Regions from separate parts of the Sodalis sp. RH14 genome, predicted to be linked through region 1. Evidence: predicted binding sites of a transcription regulator. Region 1 holds the regulator's gene; the other holds the start of a gene.
What was found. Region 1 encodes Fur, which represses iron uptake genes when iron is present. Its sites were predicted from a motif close to ATAATAATGAGAACNACTATCAA; they were not measured.
Positions count from the first base shown of each region.

Region 1 (8,074 bases):
GGCCACCAGCGCCAGCAGGATCATGCGCAGATCGCCATGGCCGAACAGACGCTGCGTCCTGTGTTCGCCGTCATGGTGCCCGTGGCGCTCATGGTGTCCCCTGCCGCCATGCATACCGCCACGGTCGTGCAAGGCATAATGATGATGATAAAGCATGGTTCTCTCCCGGTTATTTAGATATATCTAAATTAACGCATAACAAAAAAAAAGCAATAAAAGATATATCTAAATGAGGATTTTTTTATCTGCGCGCCAGTATCACCGGCTGCCTGGCGGCGCTGAAACGCAAAAAAAGGCGCTGATAAATCAGCGCCTTGGATAATGAAAGCTCCCCCGTAACGGCGGGTATGGCGGCGGCGCGAGATGCGCCGACCGCCGGGCGGGCCTTATTGTGCCCCGGCCAGTACTTCGCCGACGATTTCCACCGCCTCGCGTTCGATTTGTTCCCGGTGCTTAGGTCCCAGGAAGCTTTCGCAATAAATTTTGTAGGCCTCCTCGGTGCCGGACGGCCGCGCGGCGAACCAGCCGTTTTTGGTCATCACCTTCAGGCCGCCGATGGACGCGCCGTTGCCGGGCGCCTCGGTCAAGCGCGCGGTGATGGGGTCGCCGGCCAGGGTGCTGGCAGAGACCATTTCAGGCGACAGCTTGGCCAAAACGGCCTTCTGCGCGTGGGTGGCCGACGCCTGGATGCGGTTATAGCTGGGCGCGCCGAAACGTTGCGCCAGTTCATCATAGTGCTGCTGGGGATTTTTACCGGTGACCGCGGTAATTTCCGCCGCCAGCAGGCACATGATGATACCGTCTTTATCCGTGGACCAGGGCTTGCCGTCAAAACGCAGGAACGAGGCGCCGGCGCTCTCTTCGCCGCCAAAACCCAGGGTGCCGTCGAACAGGCCGTCGACAAACCATTTAAACCCGACGGGCACTTCCACCAGACGGCGGCCCAGATCGGCCACCACCCGGTCAATCATTTCACTGGAGACCAGGGTTTTGCCCACCGCCACGTCGACGCCCCACTGCGGACGGTGCTGGAACAGGTAGTTGATCGCCACCGCCAGGAAATGATTGGGGTTCATGAGACCCGCCGGGGTAACGATGCCGTGCCGATCGTAATCCGGATCGTTGGCCAGGGCCAGGTCGAACTTATCACGCAGCGACAGCAGGCCGGTCATGGCCCATTGGGACGAACAGTCCATGCGGATAATGCCGTCGTGGTCGAGATACATAAAGCGGAAGGTCTGGTCGATTTGCTCGTTCACCAGCGTCAAATCGAGTTGGTAATGCTCGGCGATGCGCTGCCAATAGGCAATGCCGGACCCGCCCAGCGGATCGACGCCCAGTTTCAGTCCCGCTTTTTTGATGGCCGCCATGTCCACGACCTCGGCCAGCCCCGCCACATAGGACTGCACCAGATCCTGCGCATGGATATGGCCGCTGTTCCAGGCCGCGTCCAGCGACTGGCGCTTAACGCCCCGCAAATCGTCCGCCAGCAGGGCATTGGCGCGCTCTTCGATCACTTTGGTCAGATTCGTGTCCGCCGGTCCGCCGTTAGGCGGATTGTATTTGATGCCGCCATCTTCCGGCGGATTATGGGACGGGGTGATGACAATGCCGTCGGCCTGGGCGCCGCCGGCGCGATTGTGCGTCAGGATGGCGTTGGACACCGCCGGCGTCGGGGTAAAGCCGTTGTCCTGCTGGACGATGATTTCCACGCCGTTGGCGCTGAGTACTTCCAATACCGAAATAAACGCCGGTTCGGACAGCGCATGGGTGTCCTTGCCCACATAACACGGGCCGGTAACGCCCTGCCTGGCGCGCTCTTCGGCAATGGCCTGGCTGATGGCCAGGATATGGGCTTCATTGAAACTGTGGCGCCCCGCGCTGCCGCGATGGCCTGAAGTACCGAATTTTACCGCATGCGCGGTGTTGCCCGGCTCCGGACGCAACACATAATACTGCGAGGTTAACTGCGCGACATTGATTAAATCGCTTTGCCGGGCGGGCTGCCCGGCGCGGGGGCTATTAGCCATCGGTGCTTCTCCCTTGCCTGCTGTTGATCAAATGGTACCGCAAACTTTATCGGTCAGTTCCACGGGGAACTGCATTGCCAGCATAATGTGTTCCACCATGCTCCGTTTACGATCGGTGTTGGTGTTGGTGATAACCCAGTAGGGCGTTTGCGCTACCTGCTTGGGTTTAGTATGGCTGCCATTTTGCAATAATGTCTGCTCATCAGCGGCAAAATAAGTACGGGTGCGGCCGTGCAGGATATCCGCCGCCTCGGTAAATTCGGCGGGCGACAGGCTATACAGGGTGGACAGCACCAGCATAAAACGATCAACCGCCTTGCGCTGCTCGGCGTAGCTGTCGGAAAGGAGGAGCTCACGCATGGCGCGCACGCGATCGCGGGTCGCAGACACGGCCTGCGTCTTGAGGGGCGTTTCCGGCGGCGGCGCGCTGCGCGCTGCGGCGCTGGCCTGAGCATTAAATTTCAGCATCCGGCGTAAAATATCCGAGGCGCTTTCGCCGATATGCTGCGTATGGCTGGCGATATAGCGGTAAAGGTCTTCGTCGACTTCAATTGTTTTCATCTTTATCCGGGGCTTTCTTCTCATAAATCAATCAAAAGGATTATACAAGCTAAACCTGCCCCGCGAATAGCGCTAGTATCCGGCTTCGGTAAAAAGTCGGAATTTCCCCCGAGGGCCTTCCTGGCGCCGCCGCTTTTTTTACGGCCGCGGGACGGATAACTCATGATAGGCTATCAGGCTCTGTTATCGCCATGAGGATCAGGATGAAATTACACTATCGTCTGCAACCTGCCCGGCAGCCGGGTGAAGCACTGCCGGTGATATTGCTGCACGGGCTGTTCGGTAGCCTTGATAACCTGGGCGTGCTGGCCAGGCCGCTTGGGGAACACCACGCCACCCTGCAGATTGATCTGCGCAATCACGGCTTGTCCCCCCATGACCACGATGCCGGTTACGCCGCCATGAGCCGGGACGTGATCGAATTGCTTGATGCGTTGCATATCGACGCCGGTCACCTCATCGGCCATTCCATGGGCGGCAAGGTCGCCATGACCCTCGCCGCCCAGGCGCCCGGCCGCGTTGCGCGGCTGGCGGTTATCGATATGGCGCCGGTGGCCTACCCCACCCGCCACCATGACAACGTCTTCGCCGCGCTCAGGCGCGTCGAGGCGGCGGGCGTCACACAGCGCACGGAGGCGGCGGCGCTCATGCGCCATGACGCCCTTGATGAGGAAACCATCCAGTTTTTGCTGAAATCCTTTCACCAGGGCCGGTGGCGGTTTAACGTCGAGGCGCTGTGGGATAACTATCCGGCGCTTATCGGCTGGCGGGAGTCGGCGCCCTGGCTAGGGCCGGTGCTGTTTATCCGCGGTGAAAAATCGCCCTATCTGGATGACGGTTACCGCCAGGCGATCCAACGCCAGTTCCCCCGGGCGCGGGCGCATGTGGTCGCCGGCGCCGGTCATTGGGTTCATGCGGAGAAACCCGCGGCGGTCATGCGCGCCCTGGCCCGTTTCCTGGAAGAATAGGCCGGGCCGCCGCCGGGATTAGCGCCGGCGAGTTTAATATTGTCGTTTGCTACCGGGCTGGGGTAACATGGCCCGCTGTGTTTTATGGCAGCCCCGGCGTACATAAAACATAACGTTACGGGCGATGCGCGTCCGACGGCGTAGCCAGCCACGCCGCCGGCCGGGGTTTGCCCGCCTGCTTCTTGATGCACAATCCCTTCATGACCTATGGCAAAAGAACAAACGGACCGCACCACCCTGGATTTATTTATCGATGAGCGGCGCCCGGGAAGACCGAAGACGAACCCCCTGTCCCGCGATGAGCAGTTGCGCATCAACAAGCGTAACCAGCTGCGCCGGGATAAAAAGCGCGGCCTGCGCCGGGTGGAGCTGAAAATCAACGCCGAGGCGGTGGATGCGTTAAATGAGCTGGCCTACCGGCAAAACCTGTCGCGCAGCGAGCTGATCGAATTGATTTTACTGGCCGAGCTTGAACGGCAACAAGGCGCGGATCCGCATCCGGAATAAACTTGCCGGCCCGGTAAAGCGCCATCCCGTCCAGGGCCCAAGGCCGCGGACGGGGCAAATTTGCGACAAAACCCGGCCGGCGAGTTTCTCCCCGCATAAGGGTCTGCTATGATTGCCGCAGAGCATCGCTGATTCTGTTACGGAACATATCCATAATATTTAAGAGGTTTTCAAACTCATGGCAACTGTAGGCATTTTTTTTGGCAGTGACACCGGCAATACCGAAAATATTGCCAAAATGATTCAGAAGCAACTGGGTGCGGATGTTGCCGAAGTTCATGACATTGCCAAAAGCAGTAAAGAAGACCTGGCGCGGTTCGACACCCTGCTGCTCGGCATCCCGACCTGGTATTACGGCGAAGCGCAATGTGACTGGGATGATTTTTTCCCCACCCTGGAAGAAATAGATTTCTCCGGCAAAAAAGTGGCGCTGTTCGGCTGTGGCGATCAAGAGGATTACGCCGAATATTTCTGTGACGCCATGGGCACCATTCGCGACATTATCGAGCCCAACGGCGCGACCATCGTCGGTCACTGGCCCACCGCCGGCTATCATTTCGAAGCGTCGAAAGGACTGGCGGACGACAATCACTTCATCGGCCTGGCCATTGACGAAGACCGCCAGCCCGAGCTGACCAATGAACGCGTGGACGGCTGGGTGAAGCAAATCAGCGCTGAATTGCAACTCAGCTAAAGTAAAGCCGTGCGGGAGGGTGCCGCCGCCGCGGCGCCCGGCAAGAGAATCGGTTGCCGTCATGGCGTCGGGACGGCGCCGCCAACCTCACTGATAACTAAATCCTTTCAAATTAATAGATACAAGTTTTTAACTTTTATCCACAACGCGGTACAATAGCGCAGCGGTTCCACCCTTTTTAGCAAAATGTTGCAGAATTCGCCCCCCGAAACGGGCTATAGTTGTTAACAAGGCGCGGTTTTCATTTTGGACAGGCAGTCTTATAATGAGACGGCGTCACATTTTTCGGGCCGACCGATGTTATAGGCTAAGCTAGCCTACAATCAGATTATCAAAGTAACAGGACTAAACCCGCATGACTGACAATAATATTGCATTGAAGAAGGCCGGCCTGAAAGTCACCCTTCCCAGACTGAAGATTCTGGAAGTGTTGCAAGATCCGGAATGCCATCACGTCAGTGCGGAAGATCTGTACAAAAAACTGATCGATATGGGTGAGGAAATCGGCCTGGCCACGGTATATCGCGTGCTAAACCAATTTGACGACGCCGGTATCGTAACCCGCCACAATTTTGAAGGCGGCAAATCCGTTTTTGAACTGACGCAACAGTATCATCATGACCACCTGATCTGTCTGGACTGCGGCAAGGTTATCGAATTTCGCGACGAGTTCATCGAAGCGCGCCAGCGTGATATTGCCAAAAGGCACAATATCAAGCTGACCAACCATAGCTTATATCTGTATGGGCATTGTGAAATCGGCAACTGCCGCGAAGACGAAACGCTGCACGATCACGCCGATATGCTCAACGGCGTAAAAGAATAACCGCGGCGCGGTCCGTTTCTCCAAAGCGGCTGTTATCGCGCCGCTTTCTCACCCTGCAACGATTTTTTCAATGAGGCTAAACGCCGCCCGTCCCCTTCCCTGGTAACGTTTCCTTCCCGAAGCGCGTCGACAAGCGTCGTATCCGCCAATCACCGCCGTGCTCACCGCCGGCAAACTCCAGAAAACTTCACAGAAAATAAAAATAAATAAAGAATAAATAGAGGCCCTGGGACGCTATTTTGGGCTCATTTGCGTAATCCATTGAAACGACAGCGTTTTTATTGCGATTTTTTCACCGGGTAAATTATTCTGTGAATCTTATGATAAAGCTATTTTTCGCTGCCAGCAGTAAGCGACAACAAAAGATACATTTTAATTATATGATTTTATTGAATTAATATAGCCAAAAATACCTTCCTGAAATTAACCCGGATCGGTGACTCGATTTTTACACAAAAAGTTAATTTATAAATTAATAAAAAACGTGAAGTTCGCAGCAGATTTTAAACTTTCGCCATGGTGATATAGTGACAGGCAATGTTAATCACCAGAGATAATCCAGATGAATGATGCGGAACTGCAAAACGATATGCCGCGCGGCATAGGCATTGCTCCTTATATTCGTATTAAACAAGAAGGCATGACTGAAAACGAAAGCCGGATAGTGGAGTGGTTTTTATCACCCGGCAACCTCACCGACGTCTCGGGGATCAAAGAGGTGGCCCTGAGTCTGGGCCTGTCGGAAGCCATGATTGTCAAGGTGTCGAAAATTCTCGGTTTCAGCGGCTTTCGCCAGCTGCGCAGCGCCATCGTCGAGTACTTCGAACATGCCGACCATGATATCACCGCCGAACTCTCGCCCACCGACAGCCCGGAGGATGTGGTCAACAAGGTGTTTAACCTGACCGTGCGCACCATTGTCGAAGGCCAGGCGATAGTCGACGCCAACGTCATCCAGCAGGCGGCCCAATGCTTTTTTGCCGGCCATCAGCGCGAGCTGTACGGCGTCGGCGGCTCTAATTCCATTTGCGCGGACGTGCAGCATAAATTCCTGAAAATCGGCTTGCGTTGCAATGCCTACCTGGACGCGCATTTGATGATGATGTCGGCCTCCCTGTTGCAACCGGGCGATGTGGCGTTAGTGGTATCCCATTCGGGCCGCACCAGCGATCTGAAACGGGTGGTGTCGATTGCCAAGGATAATGGGGCCAAGATCATTTGTATTACCCATAGCAGCAATTCCCCCATAGCCCAGCTGGCTGATTTTAATATTTGTTCACCGGCGCCGGAAACGCCGTTATTAGGCAGAAACGCTTCGGCCCGTATTTTGCAGCTTACGCTGCTGGATGCGTTTTATGTCTCGGTAGCGCGGCAGGATATCGAGCTGGCGAATAAAAACCTGGAAAAAACGAGTTCCATTACCAAGTACCTGAAGCGTGATTATAAATAATTCTCTTTTGGAGATAGAATAATGAATAAATTTCTTAAATTGGCCGGTGGCGCCGCCTGTGGACTGATGTTGTCCACCGTGGTCCACGCGGCAGCCGATTACGCCGTTGTTCTTAAAACATTATCCAACCCTTTCTGGGTAGAGATGAAACAAGGCATTGAGAAAAAGGCCCAGGATCTCGGCGTGACGGTGGATATATTCGCGTCACCGTCGGAAGGCGACTTCCAATCGCAATTACAATTATTCGAGGATTTAACCAATAAGAATTATAAAGGCATCGCCTTTGCGCCTTTATCGGCGGTGAATCTGGTGATTCCCGTCGCCAAGGCTTATCAGAAAGGGATTCACCTGGTAAACCTCGACGAAAAAATCGATTTAGCCAGCCTGGCCAAGGCCAAGGGCAACGTCGAAGCCTTTATCACCACCGATAATGTCGCGGTCGGCGCGAAAGGCGCCAAATTTATTATCGATAGCTTGGGCGCCCAGGGCGGCGAAGTGGCCATTATCGAAGGCAAGGCCGGCAACGCCTCGGGCGAGGCGCGGCGCAACGGCGCGACCGCGGAGTTCAAGGCCAACAGCCATATCAAGCTGGTGGCCAGCCAGCCGGCGGATTGGGATCGCATCAAGGCGCTGGACGTGGCGACCAATGTGCTGCAACGTCATCCCCAGCTGAAGGCCTTCTACTGCGCCAACGATACCATGGCGATGGGCGTGGCGCAGGCGGTGGCCAACGCGGGACAGACCGGCAAGATCCTGGTGGTCGGCACCGACGGTATTCCCGAGGCGCGCAAGATGGTCGCCCAGGGCATGATGACCGCCACCGTGGCCCAGAATCCGGCGGAAATCGGCGCCAACGGCCTGGCCATCCTGGTGAATACGGTGAAAGCGGGCAAGCTGATTGCGCTTGATGCCCAGCCGAAAATTGAAACCGTCGATTCTATATTAGTCACCAAATAGTCCAGGTGCCGCAAGACCGCCTATTCCCGCCGTCTTGTCATTAATCCGGAGAGTAATATGAGCACTCCATATATTAAAATG
Region 1 is NZ_CP178739.1:1,308,827-1,316,900, reverse strand. It holds gene ACL2XQ_RS05850 (PadR family transcriptional regulator) at 1-156, opposite strand, end outside; gene pgm (phosphoglucomutase (alpha-D-glucose-1,6-bisphosphate-dependent)) at 387-2,030, opposite strand; gene seqA (replication initiation negative regulator SeqA) at 2,058-2,591, opposite strand; gene ACL2XQ_RS05835 (alpha/beta fold hydrolase) at 2,795-3,559, shown strand; gene ybfE (LexA regulated protein) at 3,767-4,066, shown strand; gene fldA (flavodoxin FldA) at 4,245-4,760, shown strand; gene fur (ferric iron uptake transcriptional regulator) at 5,116-5,586, shown strand; gene alsR (transcriptional repressor AlsR) at 6,149-7,036, shown strand; gene alsB (D-allose transporter substrate-binding protein) at 7,058-7,993, shown strand; gene alsA (D-allose ABC transporter ATP-binding protein AlsA) at 8,051-8,074, shown strand, end outside.

Region 2 (8,074 bases), 2.0 Mb from region 1:
CAGGCGCCGCTGAAAATTCGCGGGCAAACCGCCGATCGCGCCTATGCTGTGAACCTTGATTGTGAAAAAGGTGAAATAAGTTATTCCCTCCAGCAATAACACTCCCTGCCGGACGCGCGGCGTGAAATGCGCGTCCGGACATCGGCGGCCACGCTATCTTTGCAAACCCTTTTAACAACTTGACACAATATCCGCTAGGTTAGGACATGTGGCGCCGGGCACCGTCCGGCATACACCACCTAAAGGGGAACGGCAATGAATCAGTGGCTGCAGAAAATCCAGACCCTGGTCCAGCAAAAGGGCGGGCCGGGGGATCAGGGCGGCAACCTGGCGGGCCTGCTGGCGCCCGGCGCGCTTGGCGGGCTGGCCGGCCTGCTGGTGGCCAATAAATCGTCACGCAAGATGATGGGCGCGGTGGGCAAGAACGCCCTGTTTATCGGCGGCGGCGCCGCGATAGGCGCGGTGCTGTGGGACCAATATAAAAAACGCGTGCGCGAAACCCATCAGCACGATGCGCAGTTTACCCAGCCTCCCACGCCCATCGACCGTCGCACGCAGCGGCTGGTGACGGCCCTGGTCTTTGCCGCCAAGGCCGACGGCCACATCGACGACCATGAGCAACGGGCCATTCGGGACAACCTGCAGCAGTTGGGACTGGGCGAGGATGTGGAGCATCTGGTCCAGGACGCCATCGCCCAGCCGCTGGACCCGGCGCGCCTGGCGCAGGATATTCACGGCGAGGACGAGGCCCTGGAGATCTATTACCTCAGCTGCGCGGTGGTCGACGTCGATCATTTTATGGAAAGAAGCTATATGGATGCGCTGGCGCTGGCGCTGAAAATTCCTGATGACGTAAAAACCGGCCTCGAACAACAGCTTAAAGCCCAGATAACCGCCGTCCCGCCACGCTGACCCCCCGTTGCCGGCGCAGGCGATAAAATCGGCTGCGCTTGGCAACCCGGCATATTCGTGCCACTCTGTTTCTTATGAGAAATAAGGAAGGGTGCGTATGAGATTTCCCCCAATAGCTGAAAAAAGACCGCATAACCTGACCGTGCATGGTGAGACACGCGTCGATGATTATTACTGGCTGCGCGACGACAAACGTGAAGACCCCGCCGTGCTGGACTACCTGGCCCAAGAGAATACCTATGGCGAAGCCATGATGGAGGGCCATGAGGAGCTGCGCCACCGCTTATTTACCGAAATGGTGGAGCGCATACCGCCGCAGGATCGCTCGGTACCCTACGTCCGGCGCGGTTATCGTTACCAAAGCCGCTATGAGCAAGGCAATGAGTACGCCATCTATACCCGCCAGCGCGCCGATCTGCCCGAAACGGCCGAATGGGAGATCCTGCTTGACGGCAACAAGCGCGCGGCGCAAAGCGAGTTCTATACCATGGGGGCGCTTGAGATCAGTCCGGATAACGCCATCATGGCGGCGGCGGAGGATTTTCTGTCACGGCGCCTGTACGGCATTCGTTTCAAGAACCTGGCCCGCGATTCGTGGTATCCGGAAGTGCTCGAGGATGCCTCGTCGGGTTTTGAATGGACCAGCGATTCACAGATCCTCTACTACGTGCGCAAGCATAAAAAAACGCTGCTGCCCTACCAGGTCTACCGTCACCGGGTCGGCACCTCGCCGGCGCAGGATGAGCTGGTGTATGAGGAAAAAGACGACACATTTTATGTCAGCGTGCATAAAACCACGTCGGAACGTTATATTATTATTGCGCTGGGCAGCACCACGTCGGGCGAGATCCTGCTGCTGGACGCCGACGATCCCCAGGCCAGCCCGCAGGTATTCCTGACCCGCCGCCATGACCATGAGTATTCGCTGGATCACTTCCAGGGCCATTTTTACGTCCGCTCCAACCGCGAAGGCAAGAATTTCGCCCTCTACCGCTGCGAAACGGGCGATGAAAAATTGTGGCAAACGGTGATCCCGGCCAGGGACGATGTGGTATTGGAAAACTTTACCTTATTCAGCGATTGGCTGGTGGTGGAGGAGCGCCACCAGGGCCTGACCAGCCTGCGGCAGATCCATTGGCAGACCGGGGAGGAGAAGGGCATCGCCTTTGACGACCCCACCTATGTCACCTGGCTGGCCTATAATCCCGATCCGCATAGCGCGTGGCTGCGCTATGGTTATTCCTCCATGACCACGCCGACCACGCTGTTTGAGCTGAATATGGATACCGGTGAGCGCCGGCTGCTGAAACAGTCGCAGGTGAAAAATTTCGACGCCGAGCACTACCGCAGCGAGCGACTATGGGTTCCCGCCCGCGACGGCGTCGAGGTGCCGGTGTCGCTGGTCTATCGCAAGGATCTGTTCCAGCGCGGGCAAAATCCGCTGCTGGTCTACGGCTATGGTTCCTACGGCAGCAGCATGGATCCTGATTTCAGCGCCAGCCGGCTGAGCCTGCTTGACCGCGGATTCGTCTTCGCCCTGGCGCATATCCGCGGCGGCGGTGAATTAGGCCAGCAGTGGTATGAAGACGGCAAGCTCTTCAACAAGCTCAACACCTTTAACGACTTTATCGACGTCAGCCGGCATCTGCTGGCTAACGGCTATGGGGACGAAAAACAAGCCTTTGCCATGGGCGGCAGCGCCGGTGGCCTGCTGATGGGCGCGGTGATCAATATGGCGCCGGATCTGTTTAAAGGCGTGGTGGCCCAGGTGCCCTTCGTGGATGTCGTTACCACCATGCTTGATGACAGCATACCGCTGACCACCGGAGAATATGACGAGTGGGGCAATCCGCAGGAAAAAGACTACTACGACTATATCAAGCGGTACAGTCCCTATGATCGGGTCAGCGCCCAGCCTTACCCGCATCTGCTGGTCACCACCGGTTTACATGACTCCCAGGTGCAGTATTGGGAGCCGGCCAAATGGGTGGCGAAACTCCGGGCGGTGAAGACCAACGACAATCTGCTGCTGCTGTGTACCGACATGGACTCCGGACACGGCGGCAAATCCGGGCGTTTCAAAGGCTACGAAGGTATTGCCATGGAGTATACCTTTATCCTGTCCCTGACGGACAAGGCGCCGCCGGCGGCATAAAACGGCGGCGCAAGCCTCACGGGCGGCGCATTTCATTTATTGATGCGCTGCGTCTGAGGACTGCTTTAGGTAATGGTTAATGCTGTAACGCATATCCGCCGACAGGTCCTTGAGGTTGTTGAGCATCCATTTCAAATAGCCGGGATCCTCGCGCGCGATCCGTTCCATCGGCTGGCCCCGGTATTTGCCGAACTTTAACGTCGTAAGCAGGGTGGTTTCATTGCTTAAGGCCGCCATTTGCTCGGCGCTCCAGCCGGAATCCCCGATGATTTTCATCAGCAGGGCCGCGGTGACGTAACAATCATACAGGGCGCGATGGGGATAGAGACCCTCCGGCACGGCGACCTCGAGACCCAGCGCATAGCGCAGGTACTGGTTGCTGTATTTCAAACCCGGGTAGAGCTTGCGCGCAAGCTTGACCGTGCAGATCCATTGACCATGCATTTCCGGCAACATGCGCCGGTCGAATGCGGCGTTATGCGCCACGTAATACGGGCTGCCGTGATAGCGGCCAATCACCTTGGCGATACGCGGCTTATCCTCGACCATGGCCTCGGTGATATGGTGGATGGCCATGGCCTCGTAGCCGATGGGCCGGTCGGGGTTGACCAGATCGCTCATGGCATTGCATAACCGGCCGTCAACGACGTCCACCGAGGCGACTTCCACGACGCCGCCGTCCAGTCCGCAGGTTTCGGTATCGATAACACGAAAAGACATGACGTTACCTGTCCAAGGCTAAATAAAAAAGCCATTATGCCCTGAATAGCGCCGACAAAAAACCCGCATCAGATGCGGGTTTAATATGGGTTAGCCTTACACGATATCAGGCTGGGTCTTTCTGTTACGCTTGTCGGCGCGTTTTTCTTCCGGCGATTTCAGCGGTTTCTTTTTGGTGTCTTTCTTACGATCCATTCCCTTACTCATATTTACCTCTCTGTAAAAGAACCGGAAATGTAGAAATGATTAACTGCCTGTTGGCACTGATAATCAAGTCATTTTGTGCTATTTTGCCGCACGGCGGACAGCGCCGCGCGGGCCGGCAAGCCATGCACCGCTGGCGTGGCGCGCGGCGCCTGCTTGCCTTCCGGCCGTTGGTTCAGGCACGTGCCGGGGCATTGCCAGTCCATTATAGGCCATTGGCGGATTATTTTCGTGGCTCATATGGCAAACGGGAAAAATTCAGCGACGCCTGGCGATAAAAGGCCACCCGCTCGCGAAAATAAGCGCGCAAAGGCTCTGGCTGTTCCCGTTCCACATGCTCGGCGACCACCGGCATATTGTACCGCTCCTTGAACGCCACGCCGGACGCGGCCAGATCGACATTGATCTTGTCCATCGCCTCGCTGCCCAGTGTGGCCAGATTATATTGCATACCGCCTCCTGCCGCTTGTAAGGTCAATGCTGCTAAAAATAGGGTACTGCGCGGCAAAACGCAAGGGTCGACGGGACAGCGATACAAATAATAATCGTTTGTATTAACAGCCGACGCAATAATATGGCTATCATTGTCCGAAATAATGGCCTGGCGTATTCATAATACAAATAAGAATACCTATCACTACCATTAATAAATAATGATTTTATAGAAAAAATCTCATTATAAAAATAAATAACCTTATGAATTTAATACATAAAAAATATTAAATTACTCATTGGTTAAATTATAGTGTAATTTTTGTTAGCATTTGGGCATAATGTTTATATTCGTATTGGCGTAATCATCATAAGGAAGCCTGCCCATGCTAAAACAAGAAATGGCAATAAAGCTTAACGAGCAACTCAATCTGGAATTTTTTTCCGCCAATCTTTATCTGCAAATGAGCGCCTGGTGCAGTGATAAGGGCTACGAAGGCGCATCGGCCTTTCTCAAGACCCAATCTCTGGAAGAGATGGACCATATGCGCCGCCTGTTCGACTATCTCAACGATACCGGCACCATGCCGGTGCTGGGCGCAATCGAGGCGCCGCCAACCGGTTTTACCTCATTGGCCGAGCTGTTTAAGCGCACCTATGAACATGAGCAGATGATCACGGTGAAAATCAACGAACTGGTCCATGCGGCGATGATCTCCCAGGACTATTCGACGTTTAACTTCCTGCAGTGGTACGTCTCCGAACAGCACGAAGAAGAAAAATTGTTTAAATCCATCCTCGACAAGCTGGCGCTGGTGGATACCAATAACAGCGGACTGTTCTTTATCGATCAGGATTTGAAAAAAATGAACGGTGGCGACAATACGGCCGCGCCGATGTAAATCCCCGCGCGGACAGTGGTTTGCTCGACTTCAGCCCCGGCTGCCGTTATCATCAGTTTGCGTCCAGGCAAACCGGTAGCAGCGCCGGGTTTTTTGTTTCCCAAGAATAAACGAATAACCGGCAATGCTCCCGCGGTGGACCGCCAAGCGTCGGTTTAACCGACAGGATACCCGTTCAGTCTTAGGAAACGACATCGATGTCAAGCCAACCTTTTACCGCGCCCCTGTTGACGCTGTTAGTCACTGCCCTGACTTTGTTGGGATCGCAACAGGCCCAGGCGCATGCGCACCTGAAAACGCAATATCCGGCGGCCAACGCCACCATGACCGCCGCGCCGCAGGCGTTAACGCTCACCTTCAGCGAGGGCATCGAGCCTGGCTTCAGCGGCCTGACGCTAACCGGCCCCGGCAACACCGTCATCCCCACCGGCGCCATCAAGGTCGACCCCGCCAACCCTAAGCAGGTCATCGTGCCCATTGAAAAGCCCCTGGCCGCCGGCGAGTATCAAGTGCAATGGCATGTGGTATCGGTGGACAGTCATAAAACCCAAGGCAATTATCAATTCAGCGTTAAATAGATGCTAAGCCTGGCGGAGTGCTATTCCGCCTGCCGCTATCTCCATATCGCGGCGGTGATGCAGGCGTTCGGTACCGCCCTGTTTTGCGAGTACCTGGCGCCGCCCGCACTGCGCGCCGGCCTGCGCGCATCCCTGGGCGCGCCCTTGCGCGTTCTGGCCTGGGTCGCCCTGGCGTCGGCGGTTGTCCTGCTGGGGTTGCAAGCCGGGCAAATGGGGGACGGCTGGACGCAAACCCTTTCCCCCGCCATCTGGGCGGCGGTGCTCGGCACCGCCTTCGGCACTGTCTGGCTGTGGCATATGGCTATCGCGCTGGCGGCGGTGTTGGCCGCGGGCCATGGGCCGATGACCGCCATCAGGCAGCGGGCATTGCTCGCCGCCATGGCCGGCCTGCTGGCAAGCCTGGCGCTGGTAGGCCACACGGCGATGAGCGAGGGACTGCGCGGCGTCATGCAGCGGCTCAATCAAATGGTGCATCTGTTTTCCGCCGCCTGGTGGCTGGGCGGGCTGCTGCCGCTGCTGTTTTGTCTGCCGCTGCTACGCGAGACGGCGCGTCCGGACGCGCTGCGCGCGCTGATTCGTTTTTCGCGCAGCGGACATGCTGCGGTGGCGCTGGTCATTTTCACCGGTATCGTCAATACCGCGCTGGTTCTGGGCCATTGGCCGCTCGATGGGTCGGCGCCGTACCAGCGGCTGCTGCTGATAAAAATAGCCGTGGTGGCGGTGATGGTGATCCTGGCGGTAACCAATCGTTATGCCGTGGTTCCCGCCATGGCGCGCCACCATCCCGCGGCTATTCGTATCTTGACCTTGCTGACGCTTGCGGAGATGATTCTTGGTAATCTGGTACTGATTTTGGTGAGTATTTTCGCCACGCTTGAACCCTGATCACATCCTGGCGCCGCCCAGGCGTCAGGTCCAATAGTAGGATAAAACATGAAAACCCGGAGTATCGCGTTATTGCTGTTAGCCTTTACCGCCCAGGCGGTCAGCGCGGCGCAAATTATCACCGTCAGCAAGTTTCAGTTCGGCAAGCAATGGGCCTTTACCAAAGAAGAGGTGCAATTGCTCTGCCGCCCGGACGGCTCGCTGTTTGCTCTGAATATGAGCACCCTGATGCAGTATCCCCTCAATGAACCGGCCACCCGTGCCATGGCCAGCGGCCAGGTCAACGCGACGCCCATTGACGCCATCCTGCTGGACGACCCTGCTAATCCGGGGCACAAGATGAGCATCGCGCCGTTTGTCGAGCGCGCCGGCCAATTGTGCAACGCACCGGGCTGAGATGCCGGGATAGGACCCTCTTGCCGGCTGCGGGGCAGGGATATGTATAGTGAGCTTATAGTTTAATATGTTAATAATTATAAGTGTGCTTGATATCACAAAGTTATCATTTGGTGAAACAATAGCGCCGGTAATGCGAGGCCGGCGATGGAAAAATCCCTGTGCGTCTCTATACTCATCAAGTGTAAGGCTAAACAGCTTACATTAATGCCAACTTTTAGCGCACGGCTCTCTCCCAAGAGCCATTTCCCTAGACCGAATATAGGAATCGTATTCGGTCTTTTTTTATAAGGGTAGGGTAATCAACCACTTACCTAATAAATCAGTCACTTAAGCCCATCCTGTTCTACCGTATTCTACCCACTATGACGCTCTGTAGACACTTTGTAGTCATTCAAACCGGCTAATGGGTTGAGATGGATCGCATCTTCCAGATGGTCGGGGGTCGTGGCCATTCCGTTTTAAGCGTGGCAACACGCCTCGATATCACCACACAGTCTTTATGCGTGGATAAAGAAGTACGGCCCAGATTCTTCGGTAAATCAAGACCAGTCTGATGCTCAGGTTGAGATCCGACGGCTCCAGAAAGAACTGAAACGGGTTACTGATGAACGAGATATATTAAAAAAAGCCGCGGCGTACTTCGCAAAGCTGTCCGACTGAGGTACGTCTTTATTCGTGACAACAGTCGTGACTTTCCGGTCCGTTTGCTCTGCCGCGTTCTGGATGTTCATCCGAGTGGTTTTTATGCTTGGCTTCAGCAACCACATTCACGGCGATACCACACAGACCAGAAGCTGACCGGGCTGATTAAGCAGTTTTGGCTTGAATCTGGATGTGTATATGGCTATCGCAAGATCCACCTAGATCTGCGCGATACGGGTGAGCGG
Region 2 is NZ_CP178739.1:3,304,037-3,312,110, reverse strand. It holds gene ACL2XQ_RS15070 (YebF family protein) at 1-99, shown strand, start outside; gene ACL2XQ_RS15065 (tellurite resistance TerB family protein) at 256-912, shown strand; gene ACL2XQ_RS15060 (S9 family peptidase) at 1,010-3,067, shown strand; gene exoX (exodeoxyribonuclease X) at 3,104-3,787, opposite strand; gene ACL2XQ_RS15050 (DNA polymerase III subunit theta) at 4,215-4,442, opposite strand; gene ftnA (non-heme ferritin) at 4,810-5,325, shown strand; gene yobA (CopC domain-containing protein YobA) at 5,523-5,903, shown strand; gene copD (copper homeostasis membrane protein CopD) at 5,904-6,788, shown strand; gene ACL2XQ_RS15030 (YebY family protein) at 6,837-7,184, shown strand; partial or broken gene ACL2XQ_RS15025 (IS3 family transposase) at 7,601-8,074, shown strand, end outside.
Region 2: ftnA (non-heme ferritin) is a predicted target of Fur. The motif match lies at 4,607-4,629, and genes of this name have one in related genera.